One region of the Planomicrobium sp. MB-3u-38 genome, then DNA from elsewhere that is predicted to be linked to it. Evidence: riboswitches for the same ligand, from Rfam matches in the RefSeq annotation. Region 1 holds a riboswitch; each other region holds the start of a gene.
The links. A riboswitch is a leader RNA that binds a small molecule or an ion and turns the genes downstream of it on or off. The one in region 1 is predicted to bind lysine.

Region 1 (11,023 bases):
ACTTATTTCATTCCGGCAATCATTACGCACGGGGCTGTCAGTGAAATGTTTTTGAGGTTGAAAGGCCCTGATGGACCGATCCCTGTATTGATGAACACCCGTAAACGGAATGAGCTCTTTGAATGTGCCTTTATGCAGGTGCCCATCCGAAATGAATATGAAAATGAATTATTGAACGCCAAACGGGAAGCGGAACAAATCAGCCATGCGACAGCAGAAGCGAACAGCGAGCTTCAATTATTGCTGGATGAAGTGAAATACAAACAGGAAGAATTGAATATAATGAATGGGCGGCTGAGGGAAATGACAAATACAGATGTATTGACAGGACTCAAAAACCGCCGTTATCTGGAGGAATTCCTGCCAGGTCTCATTGCAGAAAGCAATTTGACATTATTGATAATCGATATTGATTTTTTTAAAAGGATCAACGATACATTCGGCCATCATGCGGGAGATGTGGTTCTGAAGGAATTAGCAGAAGTGCTGACCAGGACGATTGGAGATGATGGTTTTGCCGCGCGTCTTGGCGGTGAGGAATTTGTTGCCGTATTACCTCAAATGGAGCTGAGCGAGGCTCAAGAAATTGCGGAAAAAATTCGCTTTAACGTGGAAATGCATGACTGGCCCTATCAGCCGATTACCGTCAGCATCGGCGTGGCAAGCAATTCAGACTGTATTTCTTTTCCCGATTTACTGAATGAAGCGGATACAGCTTTATATAATTCTAAAAATGCAGGACGGAACCGTGTATCGGTTTCTTCCTGAACGTCGAACCTTGCCACCGTGGCAAGGTTTATTTTTATTTTTGTATAATTTTTAAGCTCTTATCTTAGGAGATTGGTCTTAAGTTTGTTAGTATGAAATTAGCATTGTAAAAGGAAAATAGCGATTTTATTGCAAGGGGTGATGACGTAAATGACTGAAACGAAAGAGTCCGCTGCTCAGCTGGTCAGAAGGAATAACGTTAAAATTGGGGGACAAGGACAGAAAGTTCTAGTGTTTGCCCATGGCTTCGGCTGCGACCAATATGTGTGGGATAAAATTGCGCCAGCTTTCGAAACAAAATATAGAGTTGTACTTTTCGATTACGTCGGTTCCGGTCAAAGCGATAAATCTGCATATAATAAGGAAAGATACCGGACATTGGAAGGTTATAAACAGGACCTTCTGGAATTATGCGATGCCTTGTCGCTTGAAAATATAGTGTTTATCGGCCATTCAGTCAGCAGTATGATCGGCGCTCTTGCCGCAGTCGAACGTCCTGAACTGATGAAAAATCTGATCATGATCGGGCCATCTCCATACTTTTTGAATGAACCCGGTTATCACGGCGGATTTGAAAAAGCTGATATTGAAGGCATGCTGCAGATGATTGAAGGTGACTATAACGAGTTCGCGCGTTTCTTATCCCCAGTTGTCATGCAAAACGCTGCCCGGCCACATCTGGCAGCTGAGTTTGAACAACTGCTGTGTGCGAACGATCCGGAAGTGATGCGCGATTTTGCGGAAGCAACTTTCCTGGCGGATGTTCGTGAAGAATTGGAGAAAGTGAAAGTGCCGACTTTGATCCTGCAGACACGGGGTGACGCGGTCGCACCTGAAGCTGTCGGTGAATACGTACATAGCCGGATTGAAAACAGCGAGTATAAATTGATGGATGCCGAAGGCCATAGCCCGCATGTAAGCGATGCGGAAGAAACCATCAGCAAAATAGCTGAATACCTATCTGTTTCTTGAGTCTTTCGCTTTTTACAAGATAATATTTTTTCGAGTTTATCTAAAAGCAGTACACTGAACTTCACTCTACAGGTATAATAAATTCAAATAACATTGAATGCTAGCTCATGGAGGTACTGATGGATAAATATTATGAAGTTTTGGGACAGCGTGTCATAGATGATAAATACCTGATTGCGGAACTGATCAACGAAGAAGTCATGAAGGATTCGGAACCTGACGATATGGTCCAAAATGAACAATTCATCAAGCAGGTCATAGAAGCCCGAGCAGGTTTCGTAGAATTGCTCGGAACTTCCCTGATAAATTCCTGTGACGAAAAAAAGGTTTACGAAGCCATTGATTCCTGGGGCTTCGCAACTGGCCGCTATTTCCTGGAAGCGAATATGATGCTGGACGCAGCTCTTGCTGAATCTTCTTTATACCGCAAACATTTGGCGAAATTGATCAGAAGTGAAGGGAAACTTCAAAGTATCCCTATGGAGACTTTGTTCGATGGGATGGAATTTTTCCATACACTTTTGGATCACGCTATGTATTCTTACAGCAGCGCCTATATCGATGCATATCAGGAAAGACTCACTGCAGCGCGACAGGAATTTTTCGAACTTTCCGCTCCAGTGGTGCCGATCGCTGATAAAGTAGCGATTTTGCCGCTTGTTGGAGATCTTGAAATTGACCGTGCTCAGTTCATCCTTGAGAAAACACTGACAGCTGCCAATAAACTCCGGATTTCCACATTGGTGATCGACCTGTCCGGCGTAGTCAAAGTGGATTCAATGGTGGCTGAACAAATCATTAAGATTGTTCAGGCACTCAATATGGTGGGTGTTAAAGCGATTTTGACCGGCATCCGTTCAGAAATTGCGATTACGCTGTCCCAATTGGCTATCGACACGCGTTCACTCGTAACGGGCGGCAGCTTGAAGCAGACACTTGAGAAGCTTGATTTCACTAAATTATAATTGAACACGAAAAAACGCTGAAGCGCGATGCTCCAGCGTTTTTTTCGTTCATATGAATTAAGCCCGGATATTGCCGGCTTCGAGAAGCTGACGTAGGGTGACAGTTTCTTCGTCGTTCAACGGAATCATCGGCAAGCGGACTTTGCCCGTCTCGACGCCGAGTAATTGTAAAGCAGTTTTTACCGGTACAGGGTTTGGTGCTGCAAACAGCGCGTTCATGACCGGAAGCAGTTTGCGGTGCTGGGCTGCCGCTTCTTTGATGTTGCCGCTTGTAAAGTTTGTGATCATCTCCTGCATTTCATTGCCGATGATATGGGAAGCCACGGAAACGATGCCATCCGCGCCAATTGCCATCAGCGGAAGCGTCAAACCATCGTCGCCGCTGTATACCGTAAAGCCGTCCGGCGTGCCATCGATGATCATTGACGCAGCGTCAAGGTTGCCGCTGGCTTCTTTGACAGAGACGATGTTGCTGACAGCGGACAAACGGATGATTGTTTCAGGTGCCATATTGACAGCGCTGCGGCCGGGGATGTTGTAAAGCATGATCGGCAGGCGAGTTGCTTCGGCAATGGCTTTGAAATGCTGGAATAAGCCTTCTTGCGCGGGCTTATTATAATAAGGCGTGACAAGCATGATGCCATCGACACCTGCTTCTTCCGCTTGCTTTGTCAACGCAATCGATGAACGGGTATCGTTTGAACCGGTTCCTGCTATGACGGGAATGCGGCCGTTCACTTTCTCTGCAGTAAATTTGAACAGCGCCAATTTTTCAGCTGCCGTCAAAGTCGGCGATTCACCGGTAGTGCCGGCAACGACGAGGCCGTCAGAACCGTTGGCGATGAGGTGCTCTATCAATTTTTCTGTGGCTGGAAAGTCAATATCGCCGTTTGCGTCAAAAGGCGTGACCATCGCAGTGATGATTTTTCCGAAGTTCATAATATCCCATCCTTTATTAATTTTTTTAGTTCGATCCGAGGTGTGGTCATCTGCTTAGTGCCACATCAGAAATTATCTATGGCCATAAAAAAAGCAGCGGCGAAGGGCCGCTGCTGCTGCGCAAACACAAACGGGATGTGTTGCTGTGCGTCAGATAGCCCTCCATGCGTCAAAAGCCGCATGACAATCCGGCATCTCTTAAATGCAGGACCAGCAACGGAAATCAGGGGCTTTCCGCCGCTTCGGCAAATATCCCTTCCGGCAGAAGTCGGCGGAGCCCGTGCTCCTCAATCTGCTTACTGATGATAATTGCGCCTCTATCCTCACTTCCCTGTAAAGGAAGCAAGAACTATTGAATTAGCTCGACTTTATCAAAATACGCTGTTATTTGCAAGAAGAATCGGGTATTGAAAGACAAGGCCAGCACTCAGGGCAAGCAGAATTGGGGGAGAACAGCATGAAGGAATTTGAAGGCGACCAATATTTGAATATCGCGACAGAAGGCACACAGTGGATTTCTGAAGCCACACTTCACCACAACAGGTATGAACCAACCCCATATTTGCATTTAAAGGAATTATTCAATCGCCATCCTCTTGGCGTCGACGATGGACTGGTGGATTTCGGCAGCGGCAAAGGACGGCTGAATTTTTATGCGCACGACCGCTTCGGCTGCCGTTCCACAGGCATTGAGCTGAATACCAGCTTTTTTACGGAGGCGCTGAAAAACCTCGAAACTTATAACCGTAAAGGAAAAAATCATAGAGCTGCAGGGCGCATCGACTTCCGTGAAGGCTTAGCTCAGGACTATCATATTCAACCGGAAGATACGGTCTTTTACTTTTTCAACCCTTTTTCTGAGCAGATATTCATGAAAATCGTAGACAATATTCTATTGTCCGCTGAAAACTTTCCGAGAGATCTGACAATCATCCTCTATTATCCTTCCACCGAATACATCGACTATCTGGAACGCGGCAACCTGTTTAAATTGAAGGAACAAATTGGTTTGCCGGAATTCAATAAAGATCCTTCAGAGCAATTTTTAATTTACAAATATACTCAGCAAGAGATTTAACGAATCTTACAAATGGGTATAAACAATTGAAATGAGACAGAAACGGATGTGGTCCTATGAAGTGGAGAGGCCGGAGAGGCAGTGCGAATGTAGAAGACAGAAGAGGAAGCGGCGGAGGTAAAGGATTGGCAGTCGGCGGCGGGCTCGGCGGTATTGTGCTGATCCTGATCGTGACATTCCTCGGAGGAGATCCGGGCATCCTGCTTGATGGTATGGGCGGAAATGGTTCCGGCGGCAGCAGTACAGGTGAACCTTATCAGGCGACCGAACAGGAAGAAGAATTGGCTGACTTCGTATCTGTCGTACTCGCGGATACGGAAGAAGTGTGGACCGAAGTTTTTGCAGAAGAAGGCATGCAATATGAAGAGCCGACACTTGTCCTCTTTACGGACAGTGTACAGTCCGCCTGCGGTACTGCCGGTGCGTCGGTGGGTCCTTTTTATTGTCCTGCAGATTATAAGCTTTATATCGATTTGGATTTTTACGGTGAATTGCAGCGTCAATTCAATGCGCCTGGTGATTTTGCCATGGCGTACGTCATTGCCCATGAAGTCGGGCATCATGTGCAGAATCTGCTCGGCGTGATGCAGGAAGTGCAGCCGCTGCGCAATCAATTGAGTGAAGAAGAATACAATAAGGTGCAAGTGCAGCTCGAGCTCCAGGCGGATTATCTGTCGGGCGTCTGGGCGCATCATGCCCAGCAGATGGGCTATCTTGAAGAAGGCGACCTTGAAGAAGCGCTGACGGCTGCGGCGGCAGTCGGAGATGACACTATCCAGATGCGGTCTCGCGGCTATGTTGTGCCGGAAAGCTTTACGCACGGCACCAGCGAACAGCGCAAGGAATGGTTCTACAAAGGCTTTGAAGCGGGCAACCTCGATGAAGGCGACACCTTCAGCGCAGACGGATTATAAGAAGCTTTTGTGAAACCTGCTGAAATGGGATGCGCAGGATTGATATTTTCCGCCCAGTAATCCATTATATAGAATAGACAGTCTTTTCTTAATTAAATATATTAAATTAACAGGCTAGAGAAACCGATATTGCGCAAAACAGCTACGAAGACATTAGCCGAAGCATGCGAGGCTAAGTCTTTGTGACGAAGAAGCGCAGCGATGCAGAGACAGGAGCACGATTTTTAAGTCGTGGAAATGCAGGAACAAACTCTTCGTCTTCGCTGTTTTGCTCCATATCTCTAGAGATTTCTCTAGCGCCGGCGCGCCTCTGGACTGGGCGAAGCAATAAGACAAGTGTACTTCTTGGCTTATTGCGGGAGCCTTGTCCTAAGCGCCGAAGCGTCATTCTAAATGATGTTTTAATTTAATATAGTTAATATGAGAAGAAATAAATTCTATGAAGGAAGTAAACCCATGCAAGAAGAAAATATCACACGCCTGCAATATGGCGATAAAGAATTGATCCTGATCGGTACAGCCCACGTCTCCAAACGGAGCGCCGAACAAGTTAAAGAAGTGGTTGACGCTGAACAGCCGGATTCCATCTGCATCGAATTAGATGCCCAGCGCTATCAATCGGTCACGGACAACAGTAAATGGAAAGAAACCGATATCTTTAAAGTGATCAAAGAAAAGAAATCGAGTCTCCTGTTGATGAACCTGGCAATCTCTTCGTTCCAGAACCGGTTGGCCGATCAATTCGGCATCAAACCGGGGCAGGAGATGATTCAGGGCATCGAATCGGCAAAAGAAACGGGCGCCGAACTTGTGCTGGCAGACCGCAATATCCAAGTGACGTTTTCACGGATTTGGGGCAATATCGGTCTATGGGGCAAAGTGCAGCTGCTGTCGTCGGTATTTTTCAGCATCTTCTCAAAAGAAACGATTTCTGAAGAAGATCTCGAGAAGATGAAATCCCAGGATACACTGAGTGCAGTTATGGACGATTTCACGAAAGCCTTCCCGCGCCTGAAAACGCCGTTGATCGATGAACGTGACCAGTATCTTGCGCAGAAAATCAAAGAGGCACCAGGCAAAAAAATCGTCGCAGTGCTCGGCGCGGCTCATGTGCCGGGGATCACGAAAGAAATCCACAACGAACATGATCTTGAAAAACTTTCTGAAGTGCCGCCAAAATCGAAATGGCCAAAAATCATCGGGTGGGCGATTCCGCTGCTCATCATCGGAATCATCGCTTATACCTTTGTCGCCAATCCCGCAGCAGGACTTGACCAGACGATCAGCTGGATTCTGTGGAATGGTACATTGGCCGCAATCGGCGCCACCATAGCATTCGGCCATCCACTCGCCATCCTGACGGCGTTTGTCGCTGCCCCGATTTCTTCGCTTAATCCGCTTGTGGCGGCAGGCTGGTTCTCGGGACTGACGCAGGCGTCGATCCGCAAGCCGAATGTCGGTGATTTCGAAACGCTGTCAAAAGATGTTTTTACCCTCAAGGGTTTCTGGGACAATAAAGTCACGCGTGTCCTGCTTGTTGTTGTTCTGACGAATCTCGGCAGTTCCCTTGGAACGTTCATCGGCGGCGCAGATGTCATCCGGCTGTTTTTTGAGAATATCTGATACTGCTAACCTGTCCAGCTTTAACAGCGGGCAGGTTTTTTAATGTGGAAAAACAATGGAGAACAATACAAACATCCAACTTCTCCGTTTTATTGGAAAAGAAAGCTGTCCCAAATGTAAATAGGTTATGCAAGGATTATATACATATGAAGAAGAAAAAAAGATTTGCACATTTACAGCATTTTCAAGTTTATAGAGTGGACATTTCAAACGATTAAGTTATACAATACTTATACAAGAAAAGAAGGAAGGTTATATTATGAATTACATATTAGAGCGGAGCAAATTGTTTATTTTTCTGATTTTCATCTTTATGCTGGTGGGGGTTTATACCTTTCTGACTTTGCCGCAGCGTGAAATTCCGGAAACACCGCCGGGACTTGTGCTGGTGTCGACGATTCTGCCGGGCGCCGGACCTGAAGAAGTGGAGCGGTCGATTACTGTGCCGCTGGAAAACGAAATCCAGAAAGTGGATGGAATTTCATCCATCCAATCCATTTCTTCCAATTCGGCTTCCATCATCACACTGGAAATTGAAGATGGCGTTGAGCCGGACGGGCTGATCAATTCAATCCAGCAGGAAGCGCAGAGCGCCTCGGGCAATTTTCCGGATCAGGCACAGGAAACTTCTGTCGAAAAGCTTGATCTGACATTCCCGCTGGTGTCGTATATGTTTTACGGCGACCGCACTGAACTGGAAGGCATGAAACAGGCGCTGGCTGATTTGTCTGAAGACGTGGAAGCGGTGTCTGGAGTCGCAGGCACTACCGTCAAAGGACTGAACGATCAGCAGATTCTGATCGAACTGGACAGTGAAGCCCTCGCCGAGAATAATCTTCAGCCATTTGCCGTGCTCGAATCGCTGCAGCAGGCCAATCAGCCGCTGTCGCTTGGCACGCATGATAATGGCAATGAGCGTCTTGTATTGACGGTCAGCCAGGAAGAAGGCATTGAAAAACTGGAGCAATTGCAGGTCGGCCAGGCTGCTGTGCCGCTTAGTGAAGTGGCGGTGATTGAAACCGTGGACCAGGAAACTTCCGACATTGTCACTTTTGAAGGAGAAGATGCCATCTCCTATACCGTTTTCCTTCAGACCGGCCAGGACGTGCCATCTGTTGATAAACGTGTGACAGACGTGATTGAAGAGTTCAATGAAAATCTGCCAGCCGGTGTACAGGCCAATAAATACGAATCCCAGGCTGATAATGTTAATGAAATCTTCAGCGGGCTCTATATTTCATTGTTGATAGCTGTTTTAGCCGTACTTATCACCACGACCGCGGGCCTTACTTTATTTGGCGCCTTCGCAGTGGCATTGACGGTATTGGCTTCGGTATTGATCGGGCTGATTCCGATTCCTTACATGGGCGTCGATTTGAACCAGATTTCGGTCATCGGCCTCATCATCGCCATCGGGATACTGGTGGATGACAGCATTGTCGTCAATGATAATATCCAGCGGCGTTATAAATTGGGCGACTCTGCGCGTGCAGGAGCGATTAACGGCGTGCGTGAAGTCTATCCATCCATTATTTCGTCCAGTTTGGCGATTGTTGTAACATTTTCACCATTATTGCTGTTATCAGGCGGCAACGGAGCATTCATCAAGGCGCTGCCAAGTATTCTGATCACAACAATCATTGCATCGACAGTCCTGTCGATTACTTTGGTGCCGATGATGCAATATTTGAAAACGAAACGAAAAGCGAAAAAAATCTCCGATACACCGGGATTCCTTGGCAAACCATTGGAAAAGCTGGCTGTATTCTATTCGGAAAAAGTATTGCGCGGCGTGTTGAAACGGCCATTGTGGGTCGGGATCGGCGGACTTGTGATTGCGACAGGCTTATTATCACTCGCGTTGTTCACACCGTTTGAATTCTTCCCGGAAGCTGACCGTGAGGAAGTGACGATGAATGTCCGCCTGGCGGAAGGAACGCCGATTGAAGAAACGGACGCATTTATCACGGATGTCACCGAAACTCTTGCAGAAGAGGATGAAAATATCAAAGAGCTGGCAATCTTTACAGGTGACGGGCTGCCGAATCTGTTTGCCTCATCGATGGATAACACGGGTTCAAATACCGGTCAGGTTGCGATCCGCGTTAATCGCGACAACACATCCGCTTCCGCGTTCATCGATAAATGGGAACCGGAACTGCGCGAACGGTATCGGGATGCAGAAATTTTCCTTGATACGATTGTCCAGGGCCCTCCAGTCGGAGCGCCGGTGACAGTCACTATTACAGGCGAAGATATTGAGGAACTTGAAGGTCTCCGTGATACATTGAAAGAGCAGATGCTGGATAATGGAGCGGATATCGTTACGGATAACCTGGGCGATCCTGTGCCGGCCATTGAATATCAGCCGGACACTGACGTCCTTGAAAGCAACAGCATTGCGCTCAGCACTGTAACGAACCAGCTGCAGCTGTTGACGCAAGGCATTCCGCTTTATTCGATCTATGAGAACAATGAATTCTATAACGTCGTCCTGAAACAGGCGGGGATAGAGGAAGGGGAAGAAATCGACCTTTCGGAATTTGCAGTACCCGCAGCTGGAGGACAAGCTCCGCAGCAAGGGCCGCCGCAATTGATCCCGCTGAATGAGCTGCTGGATGTGAAAGAGACGACTGCAATCGCCCAAGTGCCGCATGAAAACGGCGACCGCGCTATTACATTGCGTGCATTCGGGAGCACGGATAATTTTGAAGCTGACATGCTGGAAGTGGTCGATGCTCAAAGGGCTGACCTAGCGGAAGGGTATGAAATTTCCACGGGCGGCGAAAATTCCGATCAGGAAGCGTTCTTTGCGGAAATTGGCATTCTCTTCCTGGTTGTATTGCTGCTGGTTTATCTGGTCATCGCGTTCCAGTTCAAATCATTCGCTTTGCCATTCCTGGTACTGATTGCGGTCTATCTCGGAATTTCAGGCGCGATCCTTGGTTTGTTCCTGACGCAGACACCGCTAAGCTTCCTGGGTGTCATGGGGATTGTCTCCTTGACGGGGATTGTCGTCCGTAACGCAGTTGTGCTGATCGATTTCGTGGAGACACGACGTTTGTCAGGCGACTTCTCCATTAAAGAAGCGATTTTGGAATCCGGTTACGCGCGCATCAAGCCGATCATTTTGACAACGATCACTTCGATTGTTGCATTGATTCCGGTCGCCTTGTCGGGTGATCCGTTATTTGAACCGCTTGCGGTTACAATCATTGCCGGACTGGCTTTCTCGAGTCTATTCACATTAGTGATGATTCCGGCTCTTTACCTGGTGTTCTACCGCATCAGCCACCGTAGAGAGAACGCGAAAGCTTAACATTTCGCAGCACAGCCGGGGACGGGCTGTGCTGCTTTTTTAATTCGCGATGGCGATTAGTTGAAACCGATGAGGGTAACTAGGATAATAGAACGCGGATTAGACTAAAAAAAGCGGATTATTGATACAAAGAGGTGAAGCTATTGGCAAGTAAGCACGATGTCCACGATAAAAAAGATATAAAAATAGGGCCGCTGCTTGCGGTGCTGATGGCAGGCGTCTTTGTCGCAATCCTGAACCAGACCTTGCTGGCAACGGCATTGCCGCATATTATGGATGATTTGGAGATTACCGCGAATACTGCGCAGTGGTTGACGACGGTGTTCATGCTCGTCAATGGCGTCATGATTCCGGTAACCGCCTTTTTAATCGGCAAATTTTCCACGCGGTCTTTATTCCTGACAGCGATGGGCCTATTCACCATCGGCACAATCGTAGCGGCATT
Region 2 (11,023 bases), on a different contig from region 1:
GTTTTTGTTGATCAACGTGATGTCGACTTCGTCTGTACCCATGATTTTTTGCAGATTCACTACGGTAGTCAAGCCACCATAGCCTGCTCCTAATACTAAAATTGACGGTCTTTTCAATCTAATCGCAACCACCTTCGAGTCATTTTTTAAATCGGAAAACCCTAATTAATGTTTGTTGATGTTTCCAATTTACTCCTACACTCTATATTAGCCTTTTTAACTAGTGATTTCAACTGGATAGTACCAGATAATCCTCCTATAAGAGTAAACAGATTATTCCCTTTTTTCATAAAAAAACCTTCTGCATCACCAGCGTGAGCAGAAGGTTTTCCCATTTTTGAATCAGCAGCTTTCAGGTGTGCCTGCTTTTTTCGCAGTGCGGAATGATGTCCCGCATCCGCATGAAGCGATGGCGTTCGGATTTTCAATCGTAAAGCCTCCGCCCATCAGCGATTGTTTATAATCGACTACCGTGCCTTTTAATATCGGCGCATCGTCTTTCGCAATGAGGATCGGAATACCGAATTGTTCGTAAAGGTCGTCTTCCGTCCCTTGTTCTTTTTCAAATCCCATACCGTACGTCAAACCGCTGCAGCCTCCGCCTTTAACGGCTACACGCAAGTAAGAATCTTCCTCTTCGTTATGTCGCATCATTTCTTTTACCTGAAAAGAAGCGGCTTCTGTAATTTCGACTATCTGTTCCATTACCTGTCACCCTTTCCTTTCGATTATCATATCAATAAATCCCGCCAGCATTCCAGAAAACCGGCTTACTTTCTTCTATTATACAAACAGAAAAAGGGACCTGCAACAGGTCCCTTGGCTTTAAAATACTTGTTCTACTTCCACTATGCCAGGAACTTCCTCCGTTAATGCGCGTTCAATTCCAGCTTTCAATGTAATTGTCGAACTCGGGCAGCTTCCGCATGCTCCAAGCAGACGAAGTTTCACGATGCCATCTTCTATGTCGACGAGTTCACAGTCTCCTCCGTCACGTAAAAGGAATGGACGTAATTTATCTAAGACTTCCATTACTTGCTCTTCCATCAAAGCTTCAGTCATTTATATCGACTCCTTTCATTATAATCATTATAATGTGATTAGAGAGAAAAAGCCACTATTGAATTTCCAGGAGGTCCAAGTTTATGACAAAAAATATTGCCATCGAAGTATATGGGGCAGAAGTAATCTGCGCCAGCTGTGTAAATGCCCCATCCTCACTCGATACATTCGAGTGGCTCCAGGCTGCCATACCAAGAAAATATAAAGATCAGCCATTTTCAATTACTTACATCGATATTGAGAAAGAGCCGGAGAATGATCGCCAAAAAGATTATATCGAACGCATCCAAAATGATGAATTCTTTTATCCTTTGGTACTTGTTGAAGATGAAGTTGCAGCAGAAGGCTACGTCCAATTAAAACCGATTTATAAAGAACTCGAAAAACACGGTTTTACGGCAGAATGAAAAAAAGCGCTCATTGCTGAGCGCTTTTTGTTTTGAATTTTTATATCAGCCATTATGCCATTTGTACATCCACAATACGCCGGATTTCATCAGACGTGCAATACGGCCTGTAACTGTCCGGTCCGCAAGGTAAGCGAAGCCCTGTTTCTTGCCGAGTGAGCCAAGGAAACCTTTCAGCTTGATCTCAGGCATCGTTTCAGGAAGAGCCTCACCTTTCCAACGCATCTTAAGCACTTTGACGATCTGTTCCGCCTGCTCTTCAGCAAGCTGCGCAGAAGGCGCCATCGGCAAAGCTGCACAGTCGCCAACAACATAGACGTTTTCATTGGCAGGCAGCTGGTGATACTGGTTAATGACTACGCGACCGATTGAATCACTCTCAAGCCCCAAATTCCGCACCGGTTTAACCGGTTGAATGCCTGCTGTCCATACGACCGCATCAACCGGGATCGTCTCTTCATGATTATATAGAAGATTCGGCTCCACTTTTGTGATATTGGAGTTTGAAACCACATCAACATTATGGCTGTCGAACCACTTTTTCACAAAGTTGCTTAAGCGTTCCGGGAAATCACGTAAAATACGCGGACTGCGGTCAAACAACTTAATCTGGAGATCTTCGCGACTTTCACGAAGTTCACTTGCCAGTTCGATTCCGCTTAGTCCCGCTCCTACTATACCGACAACCGCATTAGCCGGTAAACCCAGCAACGCCTGGTATGTCCTTCTTGATTGCCCGATGGTTTGAATACTATAAGTGTATTCGTCAGCACCAGGAACACTATGGTATTTATCTTCACAACCCAGTCCAATAACGAGGTCATCAAAGTCGATCCGTTGTCCGTTTTCCATGAAGACGCATTTTTCATCGATTCCGATTTCCAAAATTTCGCCATTTACGATTTTTAGGCGCTCGTGTTCCGGAAAATCGACCCGAACATCCTGATCTGACTCCGTACCGGCTGCCAAAGCGTAAAATTCAGTTTTCATGCTGTGGAACGGAGTCCGATCGATCAGCGTGATTTCGACATCCTGTGGTAAACTGCTTGGCAATAAACGAAGCAATATTCTCATATTGCCGTAACCGCCGCCTAATAAGACTAGTTTTCGCATAAATATCTCCTTTAACTTTCTTCTGTCTACTGCTTTCCCACATCAAATTATAAAGGATTGTGATAACTTTCACAATATCTCCAGAAGAAATCAAATAATTGACTTTCCCCCTGAAAAAAGGTAGGATTTCGAAGTAGCGAGGTGACCTTAATGAATCCGATTGTTGAATTTTGCGTCAGCAATATCGTAAATGGAGCCCAGGATGCTTTTGAAAAACTAGTTCGGGACCCAAATCTCGACGTGTTGGAATATGGCTGCCTGAGTTATTGCACTAAATGCTCCGAGACCCTTTATGCCTTAGTGAATGGCGAAATTGTCGAGGCGGATACACCTGAAGAACTTACACAAAAAGTGTATGAGTTTATAGAAGAAAATCCTTTATTTTAAGCCATCCTTCCGATGGCTTTTTTATATTTCCCAGAAGCTCAGGTTTTCGACCGCATACGTGGGAGGAATTTCTTTTTTTACCGCATCTTCCATTGGCGTTACGCCAGTATTGACATGGATTGTCTCAACACCAAAACGGATTCCCGCTTGTATATCGGTATCGTAATTATCTCCGATCATGACCATGTTCTCTTTCTCGCATCCGATTTCATATTGGATCGCTTCCAGCATATGCATTTCCGGCTTGCCGATAAAGACTGGCTCCACACCTGTTGATGAAGAAACCACCTTTGTAAAAGCACCGTTTCCAGGCATGAAACCTTTTTCCGAAGGAAAAGCCAAATCCCTGTTCGTCGATAAAAAGACCGCCCCTTTACGGACTTCCAGGCAGGCTGTCGCCAGTTTTTGAAAGTTGATGTTCCGGTCAATGCCCATCAGCACGATATCAGCATCTTCATAAACCCTTTCAATCTCTTCGCTCTTCAAGGCTTCTTCCACGCCATCAGTGCCGATCATGAAGACCTTCTTATCCGGATACCATCTTTTAATATATTTTGCTGCTGCAATGGAGGAAGTCATGATGTGTTCAGCAGGTGCTGAAATACCAAAAGACTTCAGTTTTTCAGCAAATTGCAGCTGTGTCATAGAGGCATTATTCGTTACATAATAAGGTTCAATGCCTTTCTGTTGCAAACGTTGAATAAAATCAGCAGTTTCAGGTATCACTTCACTGCCTCTGAATACCGTACCATCCAAGTCGAGGCAATATACTTTATAGTCCTTCATTTTTTGTCTCCGGGATGAATGCAGATATAGGTCCAAGTTCGTGGACAAGGTAATATTCCACTTTAGGCCCGAATGCTTCCAATTCAGTTAACGCACCGTCCAGAACTTCAATAATAGCCGCATGATCCATCTTCATGAAATCACGCACCAATGATTTCCTTAACCCGATCACACTCTTCAAAGGTGCATCCATTTCAGGGGAAATGACTTTTTCATCTGTCAGAATGTCAATGATGTCGTCATAGCTGCCTGGATCTCTCATGATAAACCCATCAATCATACTGTTGCCGACATCAATTATGGATTCAATCACATTATGCGTCAGCCGCTCCAACGCCAATTGATCTTCGAGGCTGCTCCAGCCCGATTTGGTTTTATATAATTCCAACAAGGAATTCATATATGCGATAGTTTCTGTAATTTTGCTGCGATCAATAAAGTACATTTGTAACCCTCCAACAGGTATAGTTTCTTTCTATCTGATATCATTTCCTATAATAGCATAATGGCACAAAAAAACCCCGCTGCATCATGATTCCGCAACGGGATTTTTCTCACTCAAGTGATCTGTTGTATCAGCTTCTGTATCTGTTGTATCCGGTTCAGCTACAGGAGCTTTTCCGACTTTTTTGATGACGAAGTAAGCACACCCAAAATTGCAGTATTCATATAGATAATCCTGCAGCGTGCTGATTTTTGTGTCGTAGCTTGCCTTATGGTTGGTGTCTTCGAAGAAACCTTTTAAGCGCAACTGGCCATAGCCCCAGTCTCCAAGGATGTAATCATACTTGCCTAAAATCTCGCTATAACGGTTATTGATCGCTTCTTCCTGAAATCCTTCACGGTAATCAATGACGATTTCATAATTCCACTGGTCTATAGTAATCAAAACATTCACCATCCATTTACATTAGCCTTCAGGCAAAGGCTTGCGTTTCACTGGCGCATTGCAGTTGATCGCCATATGAAACCAGGAAGCCTGTCAACCATTCTCTTTCCCAAATGTACCATAAAGCCGTTACCCGAACAAGGAACAGTCCTGTCAAAATAAAAACCCCGGAAACATTTAGTTTCCGGAGCCTTTATCAAGCTGCGTTATCAGCCTTATTCTTTTTGCCGCTTCGTACTGCATGGAATATGCTGGCAGCCAAGCCGCCCCATAAAAGCACGATACCAATAATCATAACTACGATTGCGCTTACTTCCATAGCGTTAACCCCCTTATTTTTCTTCCTCGAATTGCGCGTGGCTCTTATGCCATTTGCCGAGTGAGAACAAGATTCCTAAGATCAGAGCACCAGCTGCTACAGCAACTCCTCCGAATAATGTGAACATATCGGAATAGCCTTCGTAGTTTCCTGTATCATTATCGAACTCTTTAAGAATGTTTAGTTTCAGCAATCCGAACATCATATAGCCCAAAACGATCGGTGTTATGACGCCAAGGCTGAATTTCCACCATCCGCCAAGCTGGATGTCAGAAATTGCATTCGCATGTGTTTTAAGATTATCTGCTTTGCGTAGAATCCATACAACCATGATAACTTCCACTAGCCCGACTGCTGCAACACCGAATTGGTTGATGTAGTAATCTGCAAGGTCAAGGAAGTAAAGACCGCCTTGAGTAGCGAACAAGATGGAAATGACTGCAGCCAATCCCCCACCGAATGCAACCGCTTTGCGGCGTGATGTGCCGAATTTTTCAGCAATTGCTGCTACATATGTTTCAGTGATCGACATCAACGAAGTCAATCCAGCCAACGTCAATGACAGGAAGAACAGGACGCCGAAGAGTCCATTCAATCCAGGGAATTCATTGATGATCTGCGGGAACACGACGAACGCCAAACCGACGCCGGCAGTTGCCACTTCAGAAACTTCAACTCCGGATTGCGCGGCCATGAAGCCGAGTACAGCGAATACCCCAATCCCTGCAAGCAACTCAAAGCTTGAGTTGGCAAATCCGGTAATGAAAGCATTATTTGTAATATCCGATTTTTTCGGAAGATAACTTGAATAAGTGATCATAATTGCAAATGCTACGGATAAACTGAAGAAGATGTGTCCGTATGCAGCAACCCAAACCGAAGGATCCATGATTGCATCAAAATTCGGTTCGAAGAATGCGTTCAGACCCATCATTGCTCCGTCCAACGTAACAGCACGGATGACAATAATCAGGAAAATCACAACCAATGTCGGTATAAAGATCCGGTTGGCAGCTTCAATCCCTTTCTTGACACCAGCAAGTAATATACCAAGTGTAATTGCCCAAACCAGTACTAATGGGATAAAGACTCCCCATACGATATCGCCGGTTTGCCCCGGGACGTCTCCCAGTTGGAGAAAATCTCCAAATAAGAAGGCCTGTGTGTCATCTCCCCAAGCCTGGTTGACTGCGAATATTGTATAACGCATTGCCCAAGCGATGATGACAGCATAATAAACGGATATGACGAATGATACAAGTACAGCCCACCAGCCAAGCCATTCCGCTTTCTTGCCGCTCATGCGGAAGAATGATAATGGTGCTGATCCCCGGTATCTGTGACCGATGGTGAATTCTAAGATTAGAATCGGTATCCCTGCGGTTAACAGAGCGAATAAGTACGGTATAAAGAATGCTCCTCCACCATTTTCATAGGCCACATACGGGAAACGCCAAATGTTTCCCAAACCGATTGCCGAGCCCACTGCCGCCATGATAAAACCGGCGCGTGTCCCCCATTGCGAACGTTCCATAATTTCTCCCCCTCTTTACGAACTTCCAATTCTCTTACAGAAAAATGGGAAGTTTGTATATTTTCAGATTATTATCTAATCTAAAAATAGTATACCGAGCAGGTTGTTCAAAGTAAAGACGATTTCTCATATTTTTTTCAAAAAACTATTGCAGCAATAATAAAAAAGCGGAGAGAAATTCTCTCCGCTTCCGTTTTATTGAGCATTTCTGGTTTTTTCGAGTATGGTTGTACGCTGTGACCAAACAACGAATAGTATTGCAAGGATAACAACAACAGCCAGCAACGACCATATCAACGACCCTGTCAGGCCTATGACTAAATACCCGATTGCAGCAATTGCTGCCGCTGTGAGCGCATATGGAAGCTGTGTAGCGACGTGGTCCATGTGATTGCTTCCGGCTCCCGTCGAAGACAAGATCGTTGTATCAGAAATCGGTGAGCAATGATCACCGAAAACCGCACCTGCAAGAACTGCAGACAATGACGCCAATAATAATTCCGGTGCGGCTTCAATCATGATGGTTCCGGCAATCGGCAATAGAATACCGAAAGAACCCCATGATGTGCCTGTTGAGAATGCCATGACACCAGCCAGCAGGAATAATAATACCGGAAGAACTGAAACCGGTATATTTCCTTCACTTACAATCCCTGCAAGATACGTACCTGTTTCAAGCGCTCCGATCAGGTAAGTCAATGACCAGGCGAAGATCAGAATCAGGACAGCACCGATCATTGATTTGATCCCTGCCCAGATTCCTTTGCCGATCCATCCGGCATTGGCAGTTTCATTTTTATTCATTTGCAGCAAGTAAAGCACGATGGATGTGATGGTCCCAAGAAGTCCACCCACCAATAACGATAAAGGAACATCCGTATTTTCAAAAATCAGCCAGACATCCATTTGCTGGCCTGCGTTCTGATAACCCGTCCACAACATTGCGGCGATGGTGCCGGCAACCAATACAAGAATTGGAAGCAGTAAATCAAGAACACGTCCGTGGGAATGGGATGGAAATTCTTCTTTCATTTCTCCAGGAATCGATTTATCCGGATCGTAAAGCTGACCGTTTTCGATTGCATTGATTTCGTGTTTTTTCATTTCCCCGAAATCGACATCACGGTAGGCAACGAAGAAGACGATCGCCAGTGCAGCAATCACGTAGAAGTTCATCGGCGCCATCCATAGGAATGCTTCCAAAGCCGAATACTCTACGAATGTCTGCCCGGCCAGAATCGTAGCGATGATCCCGATGATTGCGGCGCCCCAGCTCGATACCGGTGAAACCACGCAGACAGGAGCTGCCGTAGAATCGATGAAATAAGCGAGTTTCGCTCGAGATACTTTATAACGGTCCGTTATTGGACGAGCAACCTGTCCGACCGCCAATGCATTGAAATAATCATCGATGAAAATGACAATGCCGAGCGCTACTGTAAGAACTTTTGCTCCGCGGCGTGATTTGACCCGTTTTGATGCCCAGTCAGCAAAAGCATGGCTTCCTCCGGACAAACTGACGAAAGCAGTTATGATGCCAAGCAATAATAGGAATAGAAGAATAAAGACATTATATGCATTAAAGCCTTCATCCCAGAAGATCACTTGAAATGATGTAAATAATTCCTGCATTGCACCAACCGGCGCGAATGACGTTAGAATGAGCGCCGCTGAAATGATACCTACGCCCAATGATAATAATACCCGCCGGGTCAGCAATACCATGACGATTGCGATAATCGGCGGCAGGATCGAGAAGATCGTGTTTTCCATGAATAGTTTCCTCCTATTTTTTGATGGAATAGAATGGAGAAAAAAAAAGCCGGCTCTATCCTAAGGGACAAGTCGGCTTCCTACAATTCGTCTGTGCGGTAAAACATCAAACAACCCTGTAGCTCTCCATTTATGCAAGCATAAATGACAGTGACATCCCTTTTAAGGATGCCCCCAGCCTCACTTTCCGGTGACAACGGAAAATGGACTTCGGCAAAACCGCCTTTCAAATATGATCATCGCTGTCACGCTCACATATCTTACTCATCAGTTTTGCAGCCTCTACCCATCGATATACAATTCTTTGTTAGCATATACTAAAATTGTTTTGAAATCAAGGTCAATTTCATCCAGTTCTCCTACCGCACCATGTTCCGCGAAAAATAACCGCTGAATACGTCCCGGATGAACTCCGGCATAAAATAAGTTTTGGCTGAACGTTTGAATTCCGGAAAGAAATATCCGAATGTGAACATATCCAAAGTGATGAGTTTATAAATTTGATCACTGTCAGCAATGTGCCCATTTATATATAATTGATGATTGTCCAGATCCATTCCCGTACGGATCATCTTACCGAAAACTGCACCTCTGAAACCCAATCCTTTCAACTCAAGCTGTGGCCATTCAGCATTCATTGACTGAAGATATATCTCCTTCAGCTCAGCACCGCTCAGTTCGATCATGCACGGATTTATGGGATGAGGAAGCATCTGATGGAAATCGTAGCGTGTTATTTCACCAAGCGGCATGTCCTGCATAAACAAGCCGGCGTTGAACAGCGCACAATCCGCCCCCGAGAACTCGATCATGGCCTTGCCGAACAACTGGGCCATCTCAGATTCCTTAAACCATTCGGCTTTAAGGGCTGCATCATTATAAAACACAGCATCCCTCATCAATTCTTTCCCGTGTTCCCGAAGCTTCTGGTCATAATTTTCGTCAGGATTCTCTAATTTCTCTGTTTCAATTAAATACGCTTTTTTCTTTTTCAGATCTTCTTCTATAATAACGTGCCCCAGATAAGCGCCGAACTTGCCTGCAGCTCCGAGCAGTACATTGCCAATTTCTTTTCCTTCATGAAAAATATGGTGGGTGTGCGCCCCTAATATCAAATCGATTTCCGGACAGCTTTCGGCTAGAAGTTCATCTTCTCTTATCCCCAGATGCGACAAGCAGACAATAAAATCTGTTTCAGACTTGACCTCTTCGACGGCCTGCAGAATGGAGTCCCGGGCTGCAGTCACTTTCCAGCCCAGCCTTTCATAAAAAGGTGTGAATTCGGCTGTGGCACCGACAAGGCCAATCCGTTTGCCTTCAGGTGTCCTGATGATTTTATACGGCTTGGCCCAATCCGGCCGTTCGCCGTTTTCAGCTATGAGGTTGGATAGGATGATATCAAAATCCGCATCCCTGTATAATTCATCCAATTCCTCTTTCGATAAAGTGATGCCTTCGTTATTGCCTATTGTCACTGCATCGTAACCCGCTTCATTCAACAATTTCACATTACCTTTCCCCGCTGTGCCTTCAGTGAACGGATGCGAACGGTCCACATGGTCACCGATATCCAAAATGAGACAGAAATCGCCCATTTCTTCGTGCCACTGCTTCCGTTCAGCCAAAAAAGCATGGATACTTGGCCAATTGCCAAAATGGCTGTGCAGATCATTTGTGTGATAGATATGAATAGTTTCAGCCATTTTAAAACACCTCTTTATCGCCTCTCGTTAAAATTCCCCTTCAAACAGATCCAATTGCTTGGGAGCCAGATCTTCGAAGGTCAAGTCATTCATCTGCTGGAATTGCTTTGCATCTCCTGCTGCATGCCCGCCGGAGTTATTATTAAAAATGACATAGACATTGTCGGCCTGTTCAGCCAGCTTATTTGCCGCTCTGCTTATTTCTGTTAACTCTTCCTGGTTATAGTCATATAAATAACGGACTTCACGCCATTTTTTCGAGTTCCCTACATTCTGCCATCCGTGAACATTGCGGCCATGCAGCCTGAACAGTACCTTATCTTTTCGGGTTGAGACTGGCACCAGCGGAATCGAGCCATCACCCGCTTGCGGCTCATCACAAACTGAATGGATCAAGTTAAGCTCCTGCAGAAATTCGAACGTTTTCTCACGGAACCCTTCTGCATACCAGGATTGATGCCGGAATTCGATTGCCAAATCGAATTCACTCATCTTGCTTGTTATTCGCCTGATTTCATCCACATTTTCTTTGACACAATCAAACCATGGAGGAAATTGCAGCAGCACCATCGCGAGCTTGCCCGCTTCTTTCAGCGGTCTGATGGATTTAATATAAGCCTCATACATTTCTTCTTCTGTATCAAACGGGTTTTCTCCGCGCAAATGTCCGGTCATTGCCTGATACGCCTTCACGATGAATTGAAAAGAATCTGGTGTCTCGGCAATCCATTTCCGGATATTTCTTTCCGGCTGTACGGCGTAAAATGAAGAATCCAATTCAACGATCGGAAAATGTCCTGTATAATCGGTCAACTTGTCTTTTTGCTTCGAGCCTGGACTATAGACATCCGGATGGTCTCCCCACCCCGTCAATCCCGCATAAATCATTCTGCCACCTCCGAGATACTGTTAGTTAAATGATAGCACAGAAAAAATAGAACGTCCTACCTGAGCTTTACCCGTAAAACGCAGAAAAAATCCCCACTGCAATTAAGCAATGGGGATTTGTATAAGAATTTATTAACCGATTGAACCTTCCATTTCGAACTT
Region 3 (11,023 bases), on a different contig from region 1:
TGACTACGGTATCGTGGGAGACTTGTTCGAAGTCATTCCGATGCTGACTGAAGAGTTTAAGAAAGTAATGTAATTAAGAAAAGCGACGGCGCCCGTTCAGCTCCGACAGGCAAGAGATAGACCAAATGTAATTTGGTCTATCTCTTTGCGACGAAGCGCATAGCGCTGCAGGAGCATTTGGTTTTTGGTGAACTTCCGAAGCGGCGCTCTATGCCGCACAGGAAGGGCAGCTTATGTTCGAGGAGTTGGGTAGCCGGAGTCTGGACAATTAAAAGGCCTGCAAATTGCAGGCCTTTTTCTTCTGTTTATTTGTATAGCCAGCGGGTAAAGCAGGAGTAGGCAAAAAAATAGCTAGTGAAAAATACGCATGCTATAATCGGTTTATAGTTTGGTAAAACTAAGGAGGAATTATTCATGGCAATTGTACACGGAACAGATCAGAACTTTTCACAGGAAGTATCAGAAGGACTAGTACTTGTTGATTTTTGGGCAACTTGGTGCGGGCCTTGTAAAATGATCGCTCCTGTATTGGAAGAGCTTGACGCTGAAATGAGCGATAAAGTGAAAATCGTAAAAGTGGACGTTGATGAAAACCAGGAAACAGCTGGACAATACGGCATCATGTCAATTCCGACCCTTCTATTGATGAAAGACGGAGAGACAGTTGATAAAGTTGTCGGCTTCCGACCAAAAGAAGCATTGGCTGATTTGGTTAACCAACACGCATAATTCTTAACCGGGTCCATGGCGGCCCGGTTTTTTAATAGGGTGAGAATATGGCAAACGAATTGATTCAACATAAATTGGCAGTACTTCCCGACCAGCCTGGCTGCTACCTCATGAAGGACCGTCAGGACACAATCATCTATGTGGGCAAGGCAAAAGTGCTGAAAAACCGTGTGCGTTCCTATTTTACAGGCAGCCACGACGCCAAGACTCAGCGCCTGGTCAATGAAATCGAGGATTTCGAATACATCGTGACGTCTTCGGACAAAGAAGCGCTGATTCTGGAATTGAACCTCATCAAGAAATACGATCCGAAATACAATATCATGCTGAAAGATGATAAATCCTATCCTTATTTGAAAATAACAGGTGAGCGCCATCCGAAACTGATCATTACACGCCAGGTGAAAAAAGATAAAGGGAAGTATTTCGGCCCTTATCCGAACGCCTACTCGGCGAGTGAGACGAAAAAATTGCTCGACCGCTTGTATCCGTTGCGGAAATGCCACCAGATGCCGGACCGGGCCTGCCTTTATTATCATATGGGCCAATGTTTGGCGCCGTGCATCAAACCGGTTGAAAAAGAGACTTACACGGAAATGATCGACGCCATATCGAAATTTTTGAATGGCGGCTTCCGGGAAGTGAAGCAGGATCTGGTCGAAAAAATGTCGGAGGCATCTGAAAACCTTGAGTTTGAACGTGCCAAAGAATACCGTGACCAAATCAGCCACATTGAAAACGTCATGGAAAAACAGAAGATGGCGATGAACGATTTCACCAATCGTGATGTTTTTGGCTATGCCGTCGACAAAGGCTGGATGTGTGTGCAGGTCTTTTTCGTGCGCCAAGGTAAACTGATCGAACGCGACGTCTCCCTGTTTCCGCTATACCGCGACCCGCAGGAAGAATTCATGACATATCTCGGCCAGTTTTACGAGAAATCAAATCATGTGAAGCCTAACGAGATTTTATTGCCGGAGGGTGAAGATGCTGAGTTAGTGAAGGATTGGCTTGGTGTGCGCACACTTGTACCGCAGCGTGGCAAGAAAAAAGATTTGGTGCTGCTGGCGAAGAAAAATGCCGAAATCTCGATCAAAGAGAAGTTCCAGCTGCTTGAACGTCAGGAAGAACGGACTATTGGTGCTTGTCAGGAGCTTGGTGAAGCAATGAACATTGAGACTCCACTGCGAATCGAAGCGTTCGATAACTCGCATATCCAAGGGGCGGATGCCGTATCGGCGATGATTACATTCATCGACGGCAAGCCTTCCAAAAAGGATTACCGCAAGTACAAAACGCGGACCGGTTCGAAGCCCGATGATTACGCGGCTATGCGGGAAGTCATACGGCGCCGTTATTCGCGTGTGTTGAAAGACGGATTGCCGCTGCCGGACCTCATTGTCATTGATGGAGGGAAAGGGCAGATGTCATCGGCTCGCGAAATTTTAGAAGACGAACTTGGCCTGTCGATTCCGATTGCCGGCTTGGCGAAAGACGATAAGCACCAGACCTCACAATTATTGTATGGGGATCCGGTCGAAGTTGTGCCGTTGAAACGGACAAGCGAAGCCTTTTATCTGATGCAGCGCATACAGGATGAAGTCCACCGTTTCGTAATTACATTCCACCGTCAGCTGCGCGGCAAGAATTCGATCGTTTCGGCGCTTGACGGGCTGGAAGGCGTCGGTCCGAAGCGCCGGCAGCAATTGCTCAAGCATTTTGGATCCGTCAAACGAATCAAAGAAGCGGACACAGCCCAGTTGGTGGAAGCGGGGATGCCTGAAAAATTGGCGCAGTCGATTCATCAGCATTTCGCCGAACAAACATTGTCAACGGACTGAGTTCGTGTTATTGTAATAAACATAAATTGAATCACTTGTAAAAGTGGTGATAGAGGCGCGGGCGTCAAAAGTAGCCATCCGGAGATTTGCAGAATCTGTGAAGGATGAGGAAAGGGACGACCGCCGAAGTGTGTGAAGGCTGCAGCCGAACATGCTGGTTCTGCATTTAAGAGATGCAGGGCTGTCAGAGTCAAACTCTGGAGGGCTATCTCACATGGACGTTTTTTCGTACATGATTAAAGAGGTAGTTTGCCGGATCGACGGCAAGCTGCCTTTTTTCGTGTCTGGTGAAGGCATTCTGTTTTAAAAACCGAAACGGATGCCGGCGCTTTTCATGCTGGGAGCCACATACTGATGTGGGAGTGGATGATAAATGGAAACTGTTGTGATGAAATTTGGTGGAACCTCGGTGGCGACACCTGAAAAAATTATCGGGGTTGCAAAGCGCGCAATCGCTGAGAAAGAGAAAGGCAAACGGGTTGTCATCGTCGTGTCTGCAATGGGCAAGACGACGGATACGCTCCTTGGACTGGCGGCGGAAATATCCGCGGAGCCGCCAAAACGTGAAATGGATATGCTGCTGGCGACTGGTGAACAAGTGACGATTTCCTTGCTGGCGATGGCTTTTAAACAGCTTGGCCACGAAGCGGTATCGTTCACCGGTTGGCAGGCGGGCATCGAAACCGAGTCCGTTCCGCGCAATGCGCGAATTGAACAGATTCATACCGAGCGCCTCGAAGCGGTCTTGGACAGTGGATTTATTGCAGTCGTTGCCGGATTCCAGGGCGTCGACCGCATCGGCAACATCACGACACTCGGCCGCGGCGGGTCCGATACGACGGCGGTTGCGCTGGCTGCCGCATTGAAGGCGGAGAAATGCGACATCTATACGGATGTCGACGGAGTCTATACGTCGGATCCGCGTTTTGTTGGAGGCGCTCGCAAATTGGAACAGATATCCTATGATGAAATGCTGGAACTGGCGAATCTGGGTGCCGGTGTCCTTCACCCGCGCGCCGTCGAATTCGCGAAAAACAATAACGTCCCATTAACCGTCCGGGCAAGCTATTCCGACGAACCGGGAACAATCATACAAGAGGTGGTCACTGTGGAAAAAAATCTCATCGTCCGTGGCGTAGCATTCGAGCCCGGCATTGCGCGCGTAACCGTTACATACAATAAACCATTCAACGGTTCACTCGCGAACATCTTCATGACGCTGGCAGAAAATCACATCGATGTAGACATCATCGTCCAAAGCATTTCAGAAGAATTCCAGCCTTCCGTTTCATTTTCAATCAAAGAGGACAGCCTGGAAGAAGTGCGTCGTGTGCTTGATGTCAATAAAGAAACGATCGGCTTCATGTCTACCGACTTTGAAGTCGGCCTGGCAAAAGTCTCAATCGTCGGCTCCGGCATGGTATCCAATCCGGGTGTCGCAGCGCGCATGTTCGATATTCTTCGTCAGTCAGAAATCCCTGTCAAAATGGTCAGCACCTCGGAGATCAAGATTTCAGTGGTTGTGCCTGGCGGCGATATGGAGAAATCGGCGAATGCGCTGCATGAAGCGTATGGGTTGGGGTGAAGGTGAGAAAGAAAGTTTTTCTCTGTCAATAGTTTGCTTTTAAGAAAGTTTTTGAGATGGATTAGCGAGATAGCAGTTCATGTTGAACCCGGCGGTTGCCGGGTTTTTTGTTTTTGTGGCAGATTGCAGTTTTAAGTACCTGCAGTGATAAAACCATTTTAACGCAAAAGAGCAAAAGCGGATTTTTCGCCGTGGCGGAAAAATCCAATGTTTGGGGAAATCTTCGCGTATGCGAAGATTTTTTTCAATATATGTTTTCTCGTTCAGCACTGAGGAATGGAGTAGTGTTATAATTCAGATAATTATAAAGGGAGGCGGCGGTTCGGATAGGGGAGAAAAATTTGTTGATGTGGGAAGGCGTGAAGCTGCTGATGGAGCGGTTGCCGGCAGGGCATCCTGAGCAGGCATATTTGAAAAAGGAATTTCACCGCTATGAAGCAGGCTGGAAAGGCGAGCAGCGTTTGCTTGCGAAAATGGTTGAGTTTCATTGGGGTGAACCTTATGAATTGCTTTGGGATGTCGGTTTGAAGCTGGGCGACTGGAAAGTTCAAATGGACGGCTTGCTGGTGACGGAGCGCTGTGTCATCGTTATCAGTTCGAAGAATATCAGCGGCAGGATCCATTTCGATGCAGTGACTTCTGAGTTTTACCGGTTTAATAATGAAGGCGAAAAAATGGTAATGGACGATCCTCAGGTTCAGCTGGCCAAGCACATCCGCTTTCTCGAGCTGTGGCTGAAACGGAGGAAGATTTCGCATCCGCTGATTGATGGAGTGGTCGTCTTTACGCCGAGGCATTGTGAGTTTATTGCGAAGCCGGCGGATAAGCATATCTGCAAGACATATCAGGCGGTTGAGACGCTTTACAAAATTCTTGAAGCGCATGTTATTTCGGCTGACTCCCCTAAGCCGAGCAGGATACGTAAGGTGATTGAATCGAACAGTCATCCATACGAGCGACCGCCTTTGTGTGAGTATTATCGGATTGATCCGCGTGATTTGAGGACGGGTGTGAAGTGCAGTGAGTGTGGGAAGATTGCGGTGGAAAGGCTGTTTAAAGTCTGGGAATGCAAAGAGTGTGGCCACCGGGATCCGATTGCGCATCAAAAAGCTTTGCAGGAGTATTTTGCGTTGGTCAGTAGTGAGATTGATAATAAGGAATTTAGGCGGTTTAGCGGGATTGAGTCCATTTACGTAGCATCTAGAATGTTGGCTGATAGTGAATTGGTTAAGATAGGATCTAATAAAAACCGAAAGTATAGAGTGCAAATCAAATAAAGTTCAATTTTACCGCTTTCAGATGAGAGTGGTATTTTTAATGGGAAATAAGCTGTTTTAAGTAGCTGCACAAATAAAATCGATTCTGCGCAAACAAATCTGAATCTGCGCAAATAAATTTCATTCTGCGCAAACAAATTCGATTTAGCGCAAGTAAATCCAATTCTGCGCAAATAAACTCCAATTGGACTTACCCCTACCAAAAAACGCGCACAAAAAAACCGTCCCACCCCAGGAGACGGCCATTCCACATCATATTCGGCTCAAACTTGCTCGCGGAGATCCGTTTTCAGCATGATTCGGACCAGTTTCTTCTTCGGCAGCACTTCATCGTAGGCTTCGGTCAGATAGCCGCTGATTTTTTGCTGCTGCTGGGCGAGGAAGCCGGCTTCGAGCTTGAAGCAGCGGTTATCGAGTTTGAAAGGGCGCAAAACGAAGACGGTTTCATCCTTGCCGGTTTTTTCTGTCACTAATTCGCCAAATCCTGCCTGACGGAAAAAGTCGGCGGCTTCGTCCAGTGAGAAAAGAGGGAATTTGCGGGCAAGTGATTTGCCGGCCCAGTAGAGGACGTCGTTTTCGTGTTTGCCCAGTATATCTGATAATACATAGTCGCGAATAATTTCATAACCGAAATGTTCGGTGGTTTCAGGTTCTTTTGCAGTCATCGTAAACCCACTTTCAATATGTAGAAACCCCTAGGGGAATCTTCTGAATAAAGACAAGTTGCCTTGACGCTCCTAATTGAGCGGAGTACAATAAATATGTCATATTATTGTAACATGATGTTGTTTGCAGTCAATGGATGCTTTCGTAAAATATCGATTGCTTCATTTACTGCCTTATTAATGTTTTGAGGAGGGTAAAAGTTTTGGATAATCGTGAATTTTTATTGCGCAGGTTGCATTCATTGCTTGGAATTATTCCAATCGGGTTATTCCTTACACAGCATTTGATTGTTAACCATTTCGCAACACAAGGTGTCGAGGCATTTAACAACGCATCCCACTTCATGGCGAACCTTCCGTTCGTAATTTTCCTGGAGATCTTCGTTATTTATCTGCCGATTATGTATCATGCTTTTTACGGTGTATACATAGCTTTCACTTCTAAGAATAACCCTGGCCACTACAGCTATTTGCGCAATCTTCTATTCGTAGCTCAGCGTTATACAGGAGTATTCCTGGTTGTCTTCATCGCTTGGCACGTATTTGAAACACGCTTCCAGGTAGCAATCGGGAATGCAGCGGAAGCTGATTTCAATATGATGGCTAACATTCTGGATAATCCATGGATGCTTGCATTCTATATTGTCGGAGTACTCACAGCTACGTTCCACTTATCAAATGGCTTGTGGTCATTCCTTGTAACTTGGGGCATTACTCAATCCGAGAAAGCTCAGCGATATTCGACATACTTCACACTTCTTGTGTTCCTTGTGTTGTCGGTAATCGGTATCCGCGCTTTATTGGCATTCGTTTAAAACGAATTCGATCATTGGTGAATTAAAAGAGGAGTGAATACCAAAATGGCGAAAGGCAAACTTATTATTGTCGGTGGCGGACTTGCCGGTTTAATGGCGGCTGTAAAAGGCGCAGAAGCTGGCGCGTCAATCGATTTATTTTCAATCGTTCCGGTTAAACGATCTCACTCGGTATGTGCACAGGGCGGCATCAACGGAGCGGTAAATACAAAAGGGGAAGGCGATTCACCTGATATTCACTTTGACGACACGGTTTACGGCGGGGATTTCCTTGCAAACCAGCGTCCAGTGAAAGCGATGACAGATGCGGCGCCAGCGATCATCCGCTTGCTTGACCGCATGGGCGTCATGTTCAACCGTACGCCTGAAGGCTTGCTTGACTTCCGCCGCTTCGGTGGAACGATGCACCACAGAACGGCTTTTGCCGGCGCAACTACTGGCCAGCAATTGCTTTATGCACTAGATGAACAAGTACGCCGCCACGAAGTAAGCGGTCTTGTAACGAAATACGAAGGATGGGAATTCCTTGGTCTTGTTCTTGATGAAAACGGCGTAAGCCGCGGAATCACTGCACAGAACATGACGACTATGGAAATCAAAGCGTTCCGCGGAGATGCTGTCATCATGGCAACCGGCGGACCTGGAATCATCTTCGGAAAATCGACGAACTCTGTCATCAATACAGGTTCAGCGGCTTCCATCGTTTATCAGCAAGGCGCTTATTACGCAAACGGCGAATTCATCCAGATTCACCCGACAGCGATTCCGGGAGACGACAAGCTGCGCTTGATGTCTGAATCGGCTCGTGGTGAAGGTGGCCGTATCTGGACATATAAAGACGGAAAACCTTGGTATTTCCTTGAAGAAAAATATCCTGCTTACGGAAACCTGGTTCCTCGTGATATCGCAACACGCGAAATCTTTGACGTCTGCGTTAATCAAAAGCTTGGCATCAACGGCGAAAACATGGTTTACCTGGATCTTTCACATAAAGATCCGAAAGAATTGGATATCAAACTTGGCGGAATCATCGAGATCTATGAGAAATTCACAGGCGATGACCCACGCAAAGTACCGATGAAAATCTTCCCGGCAGTCCATTATTCAATGGGCGGATTATGGGTCGATGATCATCAGATGACTAGCATCCCTGGCGTTTTGGCTGCAGGTGAAGTTGATTACTCTCAACACGGTGCCAACCGTTTGGGCGCAAACTCGCTTCTTTCAGCTATCTACGGCGGTATGGTTGCAGGACCGAACGCGCTTGATTACATCAACGGCCTTGAAGTTCTTGCAGAAGATATGCCGGAAGACATCTTTGCTGCTGCGGTTGCTGAAGAGCAGCGCAAATGGGATGAAATCCTTGCTCTTAACGGAACAGAGAACGCATATGTTCTTCACAAAGAGCTTGGCGAATGGATGACGGATAATGTAACAGTGGTCCGTTATAACGACCGTCTTCAGAAAACGGACGAGAAAATCCAGGAATTGCTTGAGCGTTTCAATAATATCAATATTACTGACACTCAACTTTGGAGCAATCAAGGCGCAATGTTCACACGTCAGCTGAAAAATATGCTACATTTAGCACGAGTGATCACACTTGGAGCGTTGAACCGCAATGAGAGCCGCGGAGCTCACTACAAACCTGATTTCCCGGAACGTAACGATGAAGAATTCTTGAAAACGACTATGGCGAAATTCAATGGCTATGACGCACCAATCTTCCATTATGAAGATGTGGATACTTCATTGATTCCGCCGCGCAAGCGTGATTATTCAGCCAAAGCATAAGAACGAGTCAAAGAAGGGAGATAAATTACTATGGGTGAAGCAGCAAAAACGGTAATTTTTGAAATCGAACGCCGTGATTCCACTGAAAAAGAATCCTATTTCGAGAAATTCGAATTACCATACCGGCCGAACATGAATGTCATCTCGGCATTGATGGAAATCCGCCGTAACCCTGTCAATATGGAAGGGAAGAAAACAACACCTGTAAACTGGGACATGAACTGCCTTGAGGAAGTTTGTGGAGCATGTTCAATGATCATCAACGGCAAAGCACGCCAGTCGTGTACAGCTCTTGTTGACCAATTGGAACAGCCGATCCGTTTACAGCCGATGAAAACATTCCCTGTTGTCCGCGACCTTGTCGTTGACCGCAGCCGCATGTTCGATTCATTGAAAAAAGTCAAAGCTTGGGTTCCGATTGACGGAACGCATGATCTTGGCGAAGGTCCACGTATGCCTGAACGCAAACGCCAATGGGCTTACGAACTTTCTAAATGTATGACGTGCGGTGTCTGCCTTGAAGCATGCCCGAACGTCAACGATAAATCCGATTTCATCGGAGCTGCACCACTTTCTCAAGTTCGCTTGATGAATGCGCATCCAACTGGTGCCATGAACCGTGATGAGCGTTTGAACGCAATCATGGGCGAAGGCGGCCTTGCAAGCTGCGGTAACTCACAAAACTGTGTTGAATCTTGCCCTAAAGGTATTCCTTTGACAACTTCAATCGCAGCGTTGAACCGTGAAACTACAGTTCAAATGTTCCGTAACTTCTTCGGAAGCGATCACGCAGTCTGATTGATACAGAAAACCTCCACTTCGGTGGAGGTTTTTTGTTTTGGTTCGCAGGTCAAAAAAATAGTAAAAACGCTTCTGCAGAAATGAAAATGAGAGCCACAAAACAGGGTTTTTGTTATACTGATAAAATAGTAAGGGAACAATTATTGGAGGCAATCAAATGAAAGCTAATTACATTAAGGATTTCGATCAATGGAAGCGGGAATTCAGTTTTTCGGCTCCGGTGCAAGTGCGTTTTTCTGAGACAGATATGTTCGGCCATGTCAATAATACGGTGCCGATCGCTTATTTTGAATTCGCTCGGATCGAATATATGAAAGAATTAGGTCTGATGCAGCGCTGGCTTAAGGGAGACGGGGAACTTTTTCCAGTTATCGCTGATATGCAGGTGGACTACACGCAGCAGGTTTATTTCGATGAAATGCTCGACGTGTTTGTGAAAATAGCATCTGTCGGCAGGTCGTCGATCGATATCCATTATTGGGTGGTAAACGCAAAAGGGGAAACCTGCTTTACAGGCAGAGGCGCGATGGTGCAGATTTCCAAAGCCACGGGCAAAGGACATCCTTGGACTGCTGAAGAAAAAGAGCTTTTTGAAAACAAGCAGTTAATTTCATCAGAAAATTAAGTCAGTTCTTGCTAAATCATAAAAAAACCTTCACTATATATAGTAATAGTTGTACTCAAGGAGTGGACATGAATGATGAATGAAAACAAAAATGATATTCAGCACGATAAGGGACGCGTCGCTTTCATGGAAAAGGAACTGAGGTACATTTCCGGCATCATCAAGCAGAAAGGCCGGGAAATCCTCAATTCGTATACCATTACACCGCCGCAGTTCATCGCGCTGCAATGGCTGTTCGAACATGGTGATATGACGATCGGCGATCTGTCGAACAAGATGTATCTGGCATTCAGTACGACGACAGATCTGGTCGACCGTATGGAAAAGAATGAACTGGTGGTCCGGATCCGCGAAGAACAGGACCGCCGAGTAGTGCGCATCAAGCTTTTAAAAGAAGGCGAACGCATCATTGAAGAAGTGATTGAGAAAAGACAGGATTATTTACAGAACGTCCTGAGTGAATTCAGCGAAGAAGAAGTGGAGCAATTTTCATTCCTATTGGAGAAATTGCACACGAACATGAAATAGGGGCGGAAACATGCAAGCGAATGCGCCAATCGGAGTAATCGATTCAGGAGTCGGGGGCTTGACTGTCGCGAAAGAGATCATGCGGCTTTTACCGAACGAGCAAGTGATTTATATCGGAGACAACGCAAGATGTCCATACGGGCCGCGTCCACAAGCGGAAGTAAGGAAGTATACATGGCAGATGGCCAAGGCGCTGATGGATAAAAATATCAAGCTGCTCGTCATCGCCTGCAATACGGCGACGGCTGCAACACTTGAGTCATTGCAGAAAAAATTGCCGATTCCGGTCATCGGCGTCATATTCCCGGGTGCCCGGGCAGCGATGAAAGTTTCGGCCACGAAGGAAATCGCCGTGCTCGGCAC

Region 2: it holds a riboswitch for lysine, as region 1 does, so the genes downstream of both, CXF70_RS14925 (Na+/H+ antiporter NhaC family protein) here and dapA (4-hydroxy-tetrahydrodipicolinate synthase) in region 1, are expected to answer to the same signal.
Region 3: it holds a riboswitch for lysine, as region 1 does, so the genes downstream of both, CXF70_RS04950 (aspartate kinase) here and dapA (4-hydroxy-tetrahydrodipicolinate synthase) in region 1, are expected to answer to the same signal.

The regions. Positions count from the first base shown of each region.
Region 1 covers NZ_PJBO01000037.1:76,274-87,296, forward strand. Annotated here, with positions in the region: gene CXF70_RS08435 (GGDEF domain-containing protein) at 1-768, shown strand, start outside; gene CXF70_RS08440 (alpha/beta fold hydrolase) at 919-1,740, shown strand; gene CXF70_RS08445 (STAS domain-containing protein) at 1,860-2,705, shown strand; gene dapA (4-hydroxy-tetrahydrodipicolinate synthase) at 2,763-3,644, opposite strand; lysine riboswitch at 3,792-3,972, opposite strand; gene CXF70_RS08455 (class I SAM-dependent methyltransferase) at 4,102-4,722, shown strand; gene ypfJ (KPN_02809 family neutral zinc metallopeptidase) at 4,779-5,636, shown strand; gene CXF70_RS08465 (TraB/GumN family protein) at 6,093-7,259, shown strand; gene CXF70_RS08470 (efflux RND transporter permease subunit) at 7,519-10,578, shown strand; gene CXF70_RS08475 (DHA2 family efflux MFS transporter permease subunit) at 10,788-11,023, shown strand, end outside.
Region 2 covers NZ_PJBO01000071.1:136,893-147,915, reverse strand. Annotated here, with positions in the region: gene CXF70_RS14975 (NAD(P)/FAD-dependent oxidoreductase) at 1-117, opposite strand, end outside; gene CXF70_RS14970 (HesB/IscA family protein) at 343-705, opposite strand; gene CXF70_RS14965 (NifU family protein) at 826-1,062, opposite strand; gene CXF70_RS14960 (YuzD family protein) at 1,146-1,469, shown strand; gene CXF70_RS14955 (NAD(P)/FAD-dependent oxidoreductase) at 1,515-2,582, opposite strand; gene CXF70_RS14950 (YuzB family protein) at 2,733-2,969, shown strand; gene CXF70_RS14945 (TIGR01457 family HAD-type hydrolase) at 2,991-3,755, opposite strand; gene CXF70_RS14940 (DUF86 domain-containing protein) at 3,742-4,200, opposite strand; gene CXF70_RS14935 (YutD family protein) at 4,285-4,644, opposite strand; gene CXF70_RS18075 (MetS family NSS transporter small subunit) at 4,841-4,963, opposite strand; gene CXF70_RS14930 (sodium-dependent transporter) at 4,977-6,497, opposite strand; gene CXF70_RS14925 (Na+/H+ antiporter NhaC family protein) at 6,693-8,270, opposite strand; lysine riboswitch at 8,382-8,563, opposite strand; gene CXF70_RS14920 (bifunctional metallophosphatase/5'-nucleotidase) at 8,630-9,973, opposite strand; gene CXF70_RS14915 (DUF72 domain-containing protein) at 10,001-10,861, opposite strand; gene sufB (Fe-S cluster assembly protein SufB) at 10,994-11,023, opposite strand, start outside.
Region 3 covers NZ_PJBO01000009.1:105,730-116,752, forward strand. Annotated here, with positions in the region: gene CXF70_RS04935 (electron transfer flavoprotein subunit alpha/FixB family protein) at 1-73, shown strand, start outside; gene trxA (thioredoxin) at 415-729, shown strand; gene uvrC (excinuclease ABC subunit UvrC) at 777-2,570, shown strand; lysine riboswitch at 2,613-2,786, shown strand; gene CXF70_RS04950 (aspartate kinase) at 2,944-4,155, shown strand; gene CXF70_RS04955 (nuclease-related domain-containing protein) at 4,503-5,432, shown strand; gene CXF70_RS04960 (YslB family protein) at 5,696-6,097, opposite strand; gene CXF70_RS04965 (succinate dehydrogenase cytochrome b558 subunit) at 6,301-6,912, shown strand; gene sdhA (succinate dehydrogenase flavoprotein subunit) at 6,958-8,706, shown strand; gene sdhB (succinate dehydrogenase iron-sulfur subunit) at 8,737-9,504, shown strand; gene CXF70_RS04980 (acyl-CoA thioesterase) at 9,665-10,132, shown strand; gene CXF70_RS04985 (MarR family winged helix-turn-helix transcriptional regulator) at 10,205-10,660, shown strand; gene racE (glutamate racemase) at 10,671-11,023, shown strand, end outside.